2 regions of the Paenibacillus sp. J22P15 genome follow, and region 1 is predicted to be linked to the other one. Evidence: riboswitches for the same ligand, from Rfam matches in the RefSeq annotation. Region 1 holds a riboswitch; the other holds the start of a gene.

Region 1 (7,470 bases):
CTTGCTTTCTGCTATTTATGGCGGTATGGTTGCTGGACCTAAAGCGGTTGAGTATATCAAAGGCTTGAAGAAATCGGCTGAAGACGTTGCTTCCTCTGTATTTGATCGCGAGAACAAGCGTCAAACGGACAAGTATAACAGCATCATCAACATGAGCGGCAATGAAAACGCATATGTCATTCACAAAGAGCTTGGTGAATGGATGACGAACAATATGACCGTTGTTCGCTTTAATGACAAGCTTGAGCAAACGATTCACAAGATCAAAGAGCTTAAGCAGCGTTATGCGAAAATTAATATTAACGATTCGGCGCAATGGAACAATTCAAGCGTGGCATTCACTCGTCAGCTATGGAACATGCTTGAGCTGTCCGAAGCGATGACGCTTGGCGCATTGCTGCGTAACGAGAGCCGCGGAGCACACTATAAGCCTGAGTTCCAAGAGCGCGATGACGACAATTTCATGAAATCGACGATTGCGAAATGGACGAAGGAAGGTCCGCAAATTTCTTACGAGGATATCGATGTTAGTTTGATCAAGCCACGTAAACGTGACTATTCAAGCGACAAGAAGAAAGGAGAATAATGATGGCTGAAACGACTGTTGCTACAAAATCGGTTAAGTTTATCATCACACGGCAAGATACTCCTGACTCTAAGCCTTATACGGAAGAATTTGAAATTCCTTACCGCGCTAATATGAACGTAATTAGCGGATTGATGGAAATTCAACGTAATCCGAAGAAGGCTGATGGCGCGAGCACAGCGCCTGTCTGCTGGGATTCCAACTGTTTGGAAGAAGTATGCGGCGCATGCTCGATGGTCATAAACGGTAAGCCTCGTCAGGCGTGCAGCGCTCTGATCGATAAGCTGGAGCAGCCGATTCGTCTTGAGCCGATGAGAACGTTCCCTGTAGTTCGTGATCTTGTTATTAATCGTGAGCGCATGTTCGGTGCTCTGAAACGCGTTAAAGCATGGATTCCGATTGATGGAACGTATGATCTGGGTCCAGGACCGCGGATGGCAGAAACGAAGCGTCAATGGGCGTATGAGCTCTCCAAATGTATGACTTGCGGCGTTTGTCTTGAGGCTTGTCCGAACGTGAACGATCGCAACAGCTTCATCGGTCCTGCAGCAATTTCTCAGGTTCGCTTGTTTAATGCTCATCCGACGGGCGAGATGAACAAAGAAGAGCGTCTGGATGCTTTGATGACCGATGGCGGCATCGAAGGCTGCGGTAACTCGCAAAACTGTGTACGCGCATGTCCGAAGGGCATTCCGCTTACGACTTCAATCGCAGCAATCAATAAAGATACAACTAAACATTTGTTCAAGAAATGGCTTGGGATGTAGTCATATTGCTTATAGGAAACCCTCGATTCAATCGGGGGTTTTTCTTTTGTAAATTATGATATTGATTATTATTATCAATGATAGTAGATTAATATTCCTTTGTCAATTGCGTCATCAGAGGAGAGGGCAATAAAAAAAACCGCCGTAGCGGTTTCTTATCTTACATCCATTGTTCGCCCCATGCTTGAATGGACTCAATGACTGGTTCAAGCCCCCGGCCCATATCGGTAAGCTCGTATTCAATACGTACAGGCATTTCAGGATATACTTGACGTTTAATAATCGTTAATGTCTCAAGCTCTTTCATACGGTCCGTCAGCATCTTGTCGCTCATTTCGGGAATTTGTTCTTTAATCTCTTTGAACCGCTTTGGTCCTCCAAGCAATACCCGAATAATTCTGCCAGTCCACTTCTTGCCTAATATGTCGGCTGCGGCTTCATACTTTGGGCACATTGTCGAATAATCCAACCATATCACCCCGCTTTTTGTAATTCTATTGTAGCATATGAACGAACTAAAAGTAAGTTAATTTCACTGGGAATGCAATACTCAATCCAAAAAAGAATATTTACAATACAAAAGTTAGTGTTAAGGCGTGAGTTAATTTTCATACCTCACAAACGAATAATGATCAACCCGAGTATGGTACAAGCAAAGGCTGTCCACTGCACGATCGTCAACTTCTCTTTATAAAAAATAATCGCACCAGCGGCTACGACAAGACTGTTCGTTGCGAAGATAGGAGCTGCCAAATTCGCTTGTCCAGTGGCAATTGCGATCGCATACAGTTGCAATCCGCCATATGAGAATAGACCGGCAATAATCCCAAACCATAGGCCAGTCCGCTCTGCGGAGCGGTTTGTTTTTGTTTTGACAGGAATAAGAAACCAGCAAAGGGAGAGCGCGTAGGCAATGAATAAAATCGGGGCACTGGGTAGTTCAAGCTCATCCGTGACCTTTAATCCGCCGTTTCGCAGCGCGAACATCACGACAGCCATAAAGACGAGAACGAACCAGCGTTTTTCAGTAATTGTTAGAGGTTCTTTCCGTTTATGAGCAATAAAGATTACGGCTAGCAAGAGCAGAGTAATTCCGATCGCTTCAGAGGCGCTGAGCGGTTCATTATACCATAATGTTGCGAGCGCAATGACTAAGATGATATTCATGTTCGTCAGAGGAGAAGTTAAGCTGGCTGGACCAAAATGAAGTGCTTGCATAAATAGGGAGTTTCCCCAGGCAGAACCTGCGCCGATAACGATTCCAGCAATCCATACATGCGGATCTGCGAGAAATGTAAACGTTCCTTCCAGCGCTGCATGCACGCCAAAACCGAGTGATCCGGAAGCATATAGTCCAAGCAGCAGCATTCTTGTAGAGCCGCCCCGCATTTGTGATACTTTCATCCACCAGCCCGCTAGTCCGAATAAGATTGCGCTGCTAATGGCCGTAACGAGCCACATCGTTGTTCAACCCCTCAAATTTGTTACACAAATGAAATAGTTCTGTTATTTTCTCATCATATTAATGGGCTATTATAATAAACAAGACCCCCTTTTAATATATCCCTTGGGACCTGCAACGTGCAGGTCCACTTTTTTTTGTCCACAATTGTTCTCGCGTGCTTATATCGGTACAATGACCTGCTGGCGCCCCCGATAATAAACCCACTGTGTGAAGCCGATTTCCTTAAGCCTTTTTTGAACAAGCTCCCATTCGTCGCCAACTCTGCTCGGCACATGCGCATCCGATCCGAAGGTTACATTGACTCCGTAATGAAGTGCTCGTTCCAGAATCGCATCCGATGGATACCATCCTCCCACATATTTCGTGCTGCCAGACGTATTGATTTCAATGGAAACACCACACTCGGCAATCGTCTGCAACGTATCATCAACGTCCTTATTCGCCGGAATGTCAGAGAATGCGGGATAATACCCTTTCATTGCATCAATATGTCCCAAAATATCGAACATTCCGCTGCGTGCAGATTGCTTGATAAGATCGTAATAGCTGCGCTTTACTTCGACATGCTGCTGTTCATTTAATCCTTTCCAACGATTACGGTTGAAAATACTGACTTCGCCAACCTGATGCACGGAGCCGATTAAATAGTCGAAAGGAACACCTTCATATGCTTTTTTGTAGCTATCCAAATAATTAGGAAAAAAGTCCGATTCTATACCCAACAGTACTTCGATTTTGCCTGCATACTTCTCCTTTAAGCGAAGCACTTCATTAACATAATTAGTGAAATCGCTTCTAGCCATGGCGATGGCTGGTGAAGGCTGATCCTCCTTATGATAGAAGTAGGGGGAATGATCAGAGATGCCGATAATTTGAAGACCAGCTTTCATTCCTGCAACAATATAATCTTCGATAGTACCATCGGCATGACCGCATCTAACATGATGAGTATGTAAGTCGAATTTCATTGTCATCTCTCCTAGTTGATTTTCTGATGGACGCTTCTGATCCGTTATTCACTGCTAATGAATTGATGCTCCGGCATGCCCTTTAGATCACTTAAAAACTGCTGCAATGCCGTATTGATGTAACGACCGGATTTATATACAACGCCGACAGGGTGACTCATTTCAAGCTCGTTGACTTTAATCATCTTTAGTGTGCCCAAACGAAGCTCGTTGGCAATCGAAAGTTTCGATACGACTGCGGCGCCTAAATTAATTTCAACCATACGCTTCACTTCTTCGCTGCTGGAAACCTCCATGATGATGTTCGGCTGAATATTGTATTTACGGAAAATTTTATCGACGAATTTCCGCCCCAGCGTGTCGGGAGCAAGCATAATCATAGGAATGTCCTTGAGCGTGTCAACCGTCGTATGCGTCAATTTACTCATCGGATGGGAAGGAGGAACGACAAGTTCAAATGTATCGTAATAAAGGACGGAGGAGGAGACGTTCGGATTTTTTTCAGTGAGATATGTAATCCCTATATCGACTGAACCGTTCTCGACACTGGCCATAACTTGGGAAGAGGGCATGGAATGTATCGTTGTTTTGATTAAAGGAAATTGGTTCTGGAAATATGAAAGGACGCGCGGCAAAATTTGAATTGCAATTGATGCTGTTGTTCCTAGTAAAATATGTCCTTGCGGTGTTAGGTTCATATCGGAAAGCTTATGCTTTAATTCATCCACAATCGTAAGGACTTGCTCTGCATGCTCCAAAAAAACTTGTCCATGATCGGTTAGAGTGACTGGCTGGTTACGATTAATGAGGATCGTCTTGAATTCATCCTCAAGACTTTTTATTTGTGCCGATACAGCCGGCTGGGTGAGATTCAGCAGTTCGCCGGCTTTCCGGAAACTCATCGTCTTGGATATCGTAAGGAGTGTTTCAAGCTGACTAATATTCACGTCAATCCCCCTCTCAAAGGTAAGTACTCTCAAATATTGATTCTACTATTATAAATGATAGTTACCGCAACAGCAAAAAAAAGGCTGCACGCGCAAGGCGGGAATTTTCCCCTGCGAGTGCAGCCCTTTAATCTTATCTGGAGCAGGTCGTCTCTAGAGCCATTCCTTCTTACGGAAAATGTAAAACATACTTATGCCAAGCAGCAGCATAATACCAAGTAATATATATGAGCCTAATTTGAGGTGGAGACCCGGTATAAAGTCAAAGTTCATTCCGTATATGCCGGTTATGAAGGTGAGTGGCATGAATATCGTTGTAATTGCAGTAAATACACGCATGATTTCATTGGCACGGTTCGATACACTGGACTGGTAGGCCTCACGTAAGTTACCCATGAGATCGCGATATGTGTCGAAGGATTCCGCAATTTTTAACGCATTCTCATAAATATCGCTAAAATACTTTTGCAGTTGATCGTCAATGAGCTTTAAGTCTTTCTTGTTAAGCGTAGCAATGACGTCGCGTTGAGGACCAAGTACCTTCCTCAGCCACAATATTTCACCGCGCAGCCCGATGATTTCATTCAAATGCGATTTCTTCGTGTGCATCAATATATCTTCTTCCAGTGTCTCGATTCGTGTATCGATCCGATCACCAACGAGGAAATAGTTGTCGACAACGATGTCGACGAGGTGGTATAAGAAATAGTCAGGCCGGCTAACCTCTTGTTCCCAGAGAACGGGCTTTAAAGAACGGAGCTCATTAATCTTTTGTTTGGTGACGGTAATAATAAAGTGACGACCGAGAAAGATGTTGAGCGCCCTAAGAAATATTTCCTCATCATCGAATCGAATGCTGTTAATAACAATAAAGTAATGACTTTCGTATATTTCAATTTTTGGACGCTGCTCCTCTTCACTGAGACAATCTTCTACAGCGAGATCATGCATGTTGAAAAGCGGCTGCAAAACAGCGAGGTCCTCCACATCTGCGTCGATCCAGTAAAAACCTTCTTTCGAAGGCGTAAGTGTTTCATTAATATCTTCAATAACTGTAAAAACGCCATTGCTAACAAGACGGATTTTCATCCGGAGTCACTCCTTTCTTTCGCTAGAGGAAACTGCCGGCTGAATGGGACTGGGCCGGCAGTAACCGTATTCGATAGTTCTCAGGCTTCGGTCTGTCGCCCTCCATGTCCATGTCCACTCCTTTGTTAGTCAAATAAACGAAATAATTCTTGTCTAGTATACTCCCGCGACAGCTTTACATTCAAGCATAAAAACAACACTTTTCTCATATATAAGTTTAGAATATGCACCGTTGGTTCTTGACGCAATTGACAGAATGATTTAAAGTGAAAGTGTAATGATACCGCGGAAAATTGAATAGACTACTTTCTTATCAAGAGCAGGCGGAGGGACTAGCCCGATGAAGCCCGGCAACCGGCGTGTAAACGCACGGTGCTAATTCTTGCGGAAACTTTAATGTTTCTGGGAGATGAGAGAGGCGGATGGCTTATGTATAGAGCATACGACCTTTTCTCACAGCAGAAAGGGTCTTTTTCATGCTCATGCGGTCAATCTTCCTCAAGAGGAGTGAAACCAATGCCAATTAAAGTACCTGACAACTTACCGGCAAAAGAAGTGTTAACCAACGAGAACATTTTCGTTATGGATGAGAGTATCGCCTATCATCAAGATATCAGGCCGCTCAGAATCGCGATTCTGAACTTAATGCCCACCAAGGAAACGACAGAAACACAGCTGCTTAGACTTATTGGCAACACGCCATTACAAGTCGAGGTCGTATTGCTGCATCCAAAAACACATACATCCAAAAACACGTCGGCTGATCATTTAGAATCCTTTTATAAAACATTTGACGAGATCGCGGATGAGTATTATGACGGTCTTATCATCACTGGCGCACCTGTAGAGCATATGCCTTTCGAGGACGTAAACTATTGGGAAGAGCTTAAGGAAATTATGGATTGGAGCACAAGGCGCGTAACATCGACCTTCCATATATGTTGGGCGGCACAAGCTGGACTTTACCATCACTTTAACGTGCCGAAATATAATTTAGACAACAAAATGTTCGGCGTATTCCCGCATACGATTGAGAAAAGAAATGTTAATTTGCTCCGAGGCTTTGATGAAATGTTTTTTGTGCCGCAGTCTCGTCATACCGAGGTGCGCCGCGAGGATATAGATACGGTGGAAATGTTGGATATTTTATCTGAATCTTCAGATTCAGGCGTATACATCGTTGCATCGAAAGATGGTAAACAAATTTTTGTTACAGGACATTCCGAATACGATCCAACCTCACTTAAGTATGAGTATGATCGTGATCAATCCAAAGGGATGGAAATAGATATTCCGAAAAATTATTTCCCAGGCGATAATCCGGCCAACCTGCCATTATCAACCTGGCGTGCTCATGCGAACCTATTGTTCTCAAACTGGCTTAACTATTATGTTTATCAGCAAACACCTTATGATTTGGGTGGAGGCATTTAAAACTATATTAGGGAGTGCTACATTAAGATGAAGATAGAAAGCCATTTAGCTCAGATTGGATCTATAAAAGAACCTGTAACGGGTGCAGTAAGCTTCCCAGTTTACCAAGCAACGGCATTTCGTCACCCTAAGCTTGGAGAGAGCACGGGCTTCGATTATGCACGTACGAAAAGTCCAACAAGGGCTGTACTAGAAGAAGCTGCTGCACAATTGG
Region 2 (7,470 bases), on a different contig from region 1:
GGGAACCCGAGACGTGTAATGACAGCTATATTCTGGGGATTATATGCGGTTACGTTCTTATTCGGAACCGTCATTCCTTCCTTACATATGGGAATTATCGTCATCGTTCTGGCATTGATTGCCGGCTTTGGGGGCGTTCGGATCGGATCCTATGATCAAGTTGATGAGGAGCAACGTGCCGCCCGTTCGAAAAAGCTGGGCAACCTTTTATTCTTGCCGGCTCTTTTGATCCCATTGATTACATTGGTAGGGACAGTTGGTTTAAAAAACTTGACTATAGGCGGGTTTCAATTGTTGGATCAAAAGAACATTACGCTCGTCAGTCTCGGTGTTGCTTGTGTAATCGCATTAATTGCAGCGATAATGCTGACGAAGGAAACAGGCTTGCGGTCGATCAAAGAATCCCGCCGTTTGCTTGATGCAATTGGTTGGGCGGCCGTTCTTCCGCAGATGCTGGCTACGCTCGGAGGTCTCTTCGCTGCCGCGGGTGTCGGCAAAGCGGTTTCCGATTTGGTTAGCGCCGCGATTCCTGTGGACAATCGCTTCTTGGTTGTGCTGGCCTATTGCGTTGGGATGGCGCTGTTTACGATGATCATGGGGAATGCGTTTGCTGCTTTTCCAGTCATGACCGCGGGGATCGCGCTGCCGCTGCTCGTTCATGTTCACGGTGCCAATCCGGCCACTTTAGCTGCGATCGGCATGTTCAGCGGCTATTGCGGGACACTGATGACGCCAATGGCGGCGAACTACAACATTGTGCCTGCGGCTTTGCTGGATTTACCTGATAAGAACGGCGTAATTAAGGCTCAAGTGCCAACAGCGCTAATATTATTGGCAGTGAATGTATTCCTGATGTATTTTCTAGCGTTTTAAGAGGGGGTAACTCTATGGGAAATGGTGAATTCCAGATGAAGCTGTCCCCGCATGGGGAATCGGCGATTCGCATCGAATTGGGGAAAAGCATTAATGATGATATACATCGCAAGGTACACGGGGTAAGAGATTACATCGAAAAGCATCCATTTCTAGGGATGATTGAATGTATTCCTGCTTTTGCAAGCGTTACTGTGTTGTATGATCCTATGAAGGTGAAGATTTTATATGCAGACCACGGGGAGATTAACAAACGCTCATCATATGAAATAGTGGTCTCAATAATAGAGCAGATGGTGTCCAGCTTCGAAATCTCCAACCATTATGAACCAAGGATTATGGAAATTCCGGTTTGCTATGGCGGGGAATTCGGACCGGATTTGGAAGATGTGGCAGAGCAAAATAAGATCAAGCCGGATGAGGTCATTGAGATTCATTCCAGCGGCGAATATCTTGTTTATATGATCGGGTTTGCTCCCGGCTTTCCTTATTTAGGAGGGATGTCTGAGAGGATTTCGTCTCCCAGGCGGTCTTCTCCCCGTCAATCCATTCCGGAAGGGTCCGTAGGTATTGCAGGAATACAAACGGGTGTTTACCCTATCTCAACCCCGGGAGGCTGGCAGTTGATTGGCCGTACCCCATTGAAATTATTCCGTCCAAGCGACAATCCTCCAAGTCTTCTTCAATCAGGGGATATCGTAAAATTTCGTTCCATTTCCCTTCAGGAATATGAGCTTTGCAAGGGGGAGAGCCAATGAGTATGAAAGTGTTGCAGCCAGGTCTTCTTACTAGCATCCAAGATTTGGGTCGATACGGGTATCAAAAACACGGAGTCATTGTCAGTGGCGCCATGGATACGTACTCTCTTCGGATTGCCAATCTGCTGGTTGGTAATGAAGAGGGTGAAGCAGGATTAGAGATTACCTTAATGGGTCCTTCGTTTCTTATAGAGCAAGATACCTTATTGGCCATTACCGGCGGAGATTTATCGCCCAGCATCGACGAAGAGTCGATCCCGATGTGGAGACCTGTTTATATCAAGGGAGGAAGCGTGCTTCGGTTTGGAACGTGCAAATCGGGATGCCGGTCTTATATAGCGGTCGCGGGTGGATTTAACATTCCTGAGGTGATGGGCAGCAAGAGCACTTACTTGAGAGCTGGATTAGGAGGCTTTCATGGAAGAGCTTTAAAAGAGGCGGATGTGCTTGAGCTTAACACGCCTTCGGAACAAGCAGTTCACACGATGAGAGGGTTGGAAGCGAAATCCAGAGAGAGGCCGTTTGTACCAACCTCTTGGTATATAGAAAGAGGTTGTATCCCGCAGGATACAGGGCGCACGATGGTCCGTGTGATGCGCGGCAGTCAGTTTGAGCTATTTGATGAAGACAGTATAACTACTTTTTTTAATGAACCGTTTCAGGTTACACCCCAATCGGACCGTATGGGTTATCGATTGTCAGGTCTAGCGTTGAAGTTAAAGAAACCGGTAGAAATGATTTCTGAAGCGGTTTCCCTTGGAACCGTACAAATTCCTCCCGATGGAAACCCGATTTTATTGTTAGCCGACCGGCAGACGGTAGGTGGGTATCCGAAAATTGCTCAGGTCGCTGCGGTAGATATTTCGGTTATCGCCCAAATGAAGCCGGGGAATAAATTAACCTTTCAAGAGATTACTGTAGAAGAAGCGGAAAGGCTTTATATGGTTAGAGAAATGCATATTCAAAGTCTGAAGCTAAGAATGAAGTTAAAGGGGATTATTCGTCATGATAAAAATAAATGAGATCCGAGAAATGATTAAAATGGTTGAGGAGTCTGCCATACAGAGATTCGAGTATGAGACGAGCCGGATCGTTATCGTGAAAAATGATTTGCATGCAGTAAAATCAACAATCATCGAAGATAAGACTGAAGAGGAAGTACGTCCTGTAAAACCAGCCGTTAGCTCGTATTCGGTTGAAGTCCAACAAGATATCGAATTGCAAAAAATTACTTCTCCCACGGTAGGGACGTTTTATTCTGCTCCGCAGCCGGGGGAGGATCCATTTGTAAAAATCGGCCAAAACGTCGTTTCTTCAACGGTGGTTTGTGTACTTGAAGCGATGAAACTGTTTAATGAGATTCATGCCGGGGTCGACGGGAAGATTGTAGAAATCTTGGTTAAGGAAGGCGACTTTGTTGGATTTGGCCAACCTCTGTTTTTAGTTAAAAAGGGGGATTAAGTGATGTTTAACAAAGTGTTGATTGCCAATAGAGGGGAAATCGCCGTACGGGTGATCAGAGCTTGCCGGGAAATGGGCATCGCTACGGTTGCCGTATATTCTGAAGCAGATCGGCAAGCGCTGCACGTGCAGCTCGCGGACGAGGCGTACTGCATTGGACCGACTGCTTCAAAAGAAAGTTATTTGAATATGATAAATATTCTTACTGTGGCAACGTTTACCCAATCGGACGCAATTCATCCGGGGTATGGGTTTCTTTCGGAAAACGCTGATTTCGCTGGAATCTGCGAAGCGTCCGGGTTCACCTTTATAGGGCCAGATGCCGACGCGATTAAAAAAATGGGTGCCAAAGCCGTTGCCAGAGATACGATGAAACAGGCCGGCGTTCCTACGGTGCCCGGTACCGAAGGCATTATTGAAGATCTGGAGTCTGCCGTCAAGGTCGCTTGCGAGATTGGGTATCCCGTTATTGTGAAGGCAACGGCCGGCGGAGGCGGCAAAGGAATGAGGGTAGCTCACAGCGAGGAAGAACTGGTAACATCCATTCGTCAGGCTCAGCAGGAAGCGGAAACGGCTTTCGGTAATTCAGGGGTGTATATAGAAAAGTATTTGGAAGAGCCGAGACATGTGGAAATCCAAATTATGGCAGATAAATATGGGGAAGTCGTATACCTTGGGGAACGGGACTGCTCGATTCAACGTCGTCATCAGAAACTGCTGGAAGAGGCGCCGTCGCCTGCCCTTGATCAAGCTTTGCGGGAGCAAATGGGGCGGATAGCCGTTTTAGCCGCCAAAGCCGTCAATTATCATGGCGCTGGAACTGTAGAATTTCTTCTGGATCGACACGGTGGGTTTTATTTTATGGAGATGAATACCCGAATTCAAGTAGAGCATCCGGTAACAGAGCTCGTCACGGGAGTAGATTTAATTAAAGAGCAAGTTGCTGTGGCGGCAGGCGTTCCGCTCTCTTTTTGCCAAGAAGATATCGACATTAAGGGTTGGGCGATTGAATGTCGGATTAATGCAGAAAATCCTTACAACAATTTCATGCCGTCACCTGGGAAAGTGGAACAGTATCATTCGCCGGGTGGATTCGGAGTGCGAATTGATAGTGCGGTTTATTCTGGCTATGAGATTTCTCCTTATTATGATTCTATGGTGGCGAAAGTGATAGTTTGGGGAAGAGACCGCAAGGAAGCGATACAGAGAATGAAGCGGACACTCGACGAATTTACTATAAAAGGGATTGTGACAACGATTCCATTTCACCAGAGATTGTTGGAGCATGAGATGTTTGTAAAAGGGGATTATAACACGAAATTTCTGGAAATATACAATGTCATGGATATGGAAACCAGATAGTTCGTACGAATGGTCTCGAACGATCTTCGTGTCTTGGCGAATTTGTGGATTTGTCAAGCCGCGGTTCGCTTCCACCAACCCAGTCCGAATGAGGGCTGGGTTTTTCTGTGTCCTAAAATTGCAGACGGATTGTGGACATCAAAAAATAAATGTCGTATCAGTCTAAAAAACGATTGTTTTATAGACTTTGTGAACATCAGCTTAAAATATCCCAGTCTCCGGGAAGAAAAGTGATCGACCATAGTTAGCTCGCTACTTGGAACTGCACCCCATTTGTTAGACACCATCTAATGTCCAATGACACAAAAGTGCCAACATAACTTATCGATAAAAAGCTGATAAACCGATTCTTCTATGCATTACTCGATCTCTTCAAATTTAAGCGACTAAAATAGTAAAGGTTATTGAACTACGGGACACGTTAGCTTGATTGAACAAACCATCTTTGTAATTCAGCCCCAAAGTAGACACTCGGAATCTTCGGGCCGTCGGTCTGCTTTGGGGAAGCCGTGTTGAAGCTCTTTGTTCCGCTTACGGGTAGGATTGTTAATCTCTAAAAAAAAGAGATATACGCTTGCGTATGGTTAAATATGTATGCCCGATCCCAGAAGTAGAAGTATCTTTGATCCTTGTTGTTTATTAATGCTAATTCATTTTTTTCAATTATATCCATTATTGCGGACTCAATTAATTCAAATCTCACGGGTCCCCATGCCTCTTGCTTTAATTGAGCATAATTCATGCTTTCCGTCAAGGTCAGACCTTTAATTCGCTGGAAAGGAGCAGCCCACATAGTCAAATCGGGCCTCAGGCTGTTACAAGGGATCTCAAATTCCCTTAAGCCAACTGCTCCTGTATTTGTGGAGATAGCAATTAGCCCGCAGATATCATCTGTTCCATGTCCAAGTTGCAGCTTTTCTGTATGTTTACTGTCAAATCGAAAACATTCTATTCGGGTAATCTTACACTGCTGCGAACTTTCAAAAGAAAGACCAATCGCTGATTTTTTCAAATTTAGCAAAGCAATACGAAGGGGATGAATATCTTGGTGATACTCGGTAGTTTCATTGTTAGGAATCGTGATCGGCATCATTATCACACCTTTACACATGTTTAGTTAGTTCATGAAAACAAAAATGACCTTCTCTGGAATCAGAGAAAGGTCATAAGAATTCAAAGTCATATCCTCTCTCTTATCTCCCAGATTCGCTTAGTACAGCTTTTCTGCAAGAATTAGCACCGTGCATTCCTTTGGTAACAAAGGTTTGTCGGTTGCCGGGTTTCATCGGGCTAGTCCCTCCACCTACTCTTGATAAGAAAATTCAACATATTCAATTATGTTTATAATACTATATAGCATTCTGATGTCAAGGTACTTCGTCGTAAAAGAGGTCAGAGAGGAACCACGTTTGAACCCCCCATCTTCGATTTTTGCATTTCTTTACGAGTTAAGAGATAATACGTAATCCTCAACATAGCATGGGCTACATTTACTGCAGCTCGTTTTTTGACTTTTCGTGCTGCTGTTCGTCTGTACATTGCCCTGAGAAAATTCTTGGATGCCGCAACGGAGTGAGCTGCTTCTACCAAGGCAGATTTAAGATACTTGTTCCCGTTCGTGGTTCTAGCAGATTTCTTTTTGCTATCTTTTTATTAGGTTTTACAAAACTTGGATTACTGCAACACTGAAACCTAGACGGAAATATGATATTAGAGTGGTAGAGCGTGTGTGGAAACTGCTCCACTTTATTGTTCAACGATAGGGCTGGGAGATTTCCCAGGAAATCAAAAGCTCTATTGGTGTTTCCGAAAGATATTGTTATTGCTCACATAGTTTGATTGAGCTATTATAATGTACATGTTAAAAAGGCGAAGGGGGAATCCAAATGATCCTGAATCAAAAGACGAGAAAAGCTAAACGGCACCGGATCCTTGTGCGTCTACTAGTACCGAACATTCTGCTGATCTTTTTGCCGCTGCTGATCGGATGGGTCATTTACAACAAGACGTTGGTCGTCATGGAGAAAGAGTTGACGACGAACAATATGAACATACTGGAACAAGGCAAGAATACATTGGATTTACGGTTCAAAGAAGTAGAATCGATCGTTCGGCAACTTGCAAATGACACCAGGATAATAAAATTCCAAGACGTTTCCCAACCTTTCACGGGTTCTAATCCAGTCCGTATTCTCGAAGCCCACAAAGGGTTATTCCCTTACAACTTGACCAACAATTTTATTGATCAATATTATATTGCATTCAAAAACAGCGAACTAGTCCTGACGCTGGGCTCCACTTATACGTATAAAGAATTTTATTCTTCCTATCTGAAATACAAGTCATTGAATTTTCAAAATTGGAAGCGTTATCTCAATGGCGAATTCGGGGTGAAAGCGATCATTCCTGCGCAAGACGTCAAAATGGGAAACCAGACTAAATCGCTGCTAACTTATATACAGCCATTTGGCTATCCAGGCAATCCGCAAGGATCGATTATCGTTACGATTAACAATCGAGAGGTACAAAAGCTTCTTGGAGGACTTGATCTTTCGGAAGGCGGCTGGGCATATATTGTCGATCAACAAGGAAATATTATCAGTTCGATCGCTTCCGGCACTGATATTACGCCGATAGATAAAAGCCGGTTGCAAGGGCTTAAGGGCAATAAGAAGGAGCGCATTCATTCGGTTGACATGATGATTACCTATACGACTTCGAATTATAGCGGATGGACTTTTTTAGTTGCTCAGCCGACTCACGTTGTTCTGAGCAAATTGCATTATATCCGAAATAATACGTTTATATTGACGTCTGTCTTTCTTGCAATCGGATTGCTAGTTGCATTCGCGATAGCTTACCGTAACAGCCGTCCGCTTCGCCACATTGTAGAAACTCTTCATATGCGAACGGAAGGAGGGGACGATTCGGGAGCGGATGTATACCGGGTCATCCGCGAGTCCGTATCCCGGCTGTTGGACAGCAACGACGAGCTGCGGGACCAAATCAAACGTCA

The links. Region 1 has a riboswitch for S-adenosylmethionine ahead of metA (homoserine O-acetyltransferase MetA). Riboswitches for the same ligand answer to the same signal wherever they lie in the genome.
Region 2: it holds a riboswitch for S-adenosylmethionine, as region 1 does, so the genes downstream of both, AC0YN6_RS29280 (hypothetical protein) here and metA (homoserine O-acetyltransferase MetA) in region 1, are expected to answer to the same signal.

What each region holds. Positions count from the first base shown of each region.
Region 1 is NZ_JBWDNT010000014.1:100,598-108,067, reverse strand. It holds gene sdhA (succinate dehydrogenase flavoprotein subunit) at 1-586, shown strand, start outside; gene sdhB (succinate dehydrogenase iron-sulfur subunit) at 589-1,353, shown strand; gene AC0YN6_RS22585 (winged helix-turn-helix transcriptional regulator) at 1,514-1,822, opposite strand; gene AC0YN6_RS22580 (EamA family transporter) at 1,969-2,814, opposite strand; gene AC0YN6_RS22575 (histidinol-phosphatase) at 2,977-3,786, opposite strand; gene AC0YN6_RS22570 (LysR family transcriptional regulator) at 3,831-4,733, opposite strand; gene corA (magnesium/cobalt transporter CorA) at 4,887-5,822, opposite strand; SAM riboswitch class I at 6,130-6,238, shown strand; gene metA (homoserine O-acetyltransferase MetA) at 6,339-7,256, shown strand; gene AC0YN6_RS22555 (aminotransferase class I/II-fold pyridoxal phosphate-dependent enzyme) at 7,284-7,470, shown strand, end outside.
Region 2 is NZ_JBWDNT010000031.1:37,645-45,114, forward strand. It holds gene AC0YN6_RS29255 (DUF979 domain-containing protein) at 1-873, shown strand, start outside; gene pxpB (5-oxoprolinase subunit PxpB) at 888-1,631, shown strand; gene AC0YN6_RS29265 (5-oxoprolinase subunit C family protein) at 1,628-2,653, shown strand; gene accB (acetyl-CoA carboxylase biotin carboxyl carrier protein) at 2,637-3,092, shown strand; gene accC (acetyl-CoA carboxylase biotin carboxylase subunit) at 3,096-4,454, shown strand; gene AC0YN6_RS29280 (hypothetical protein) at 5,008-5,547, opposite strand; SAM riboswitch class I at 5,645-5,773, opposite strand; gene AC0YN6_RS29285 (helix-turn-helix domain-containing protein) at 6,341-7,470, shown strand, end outside.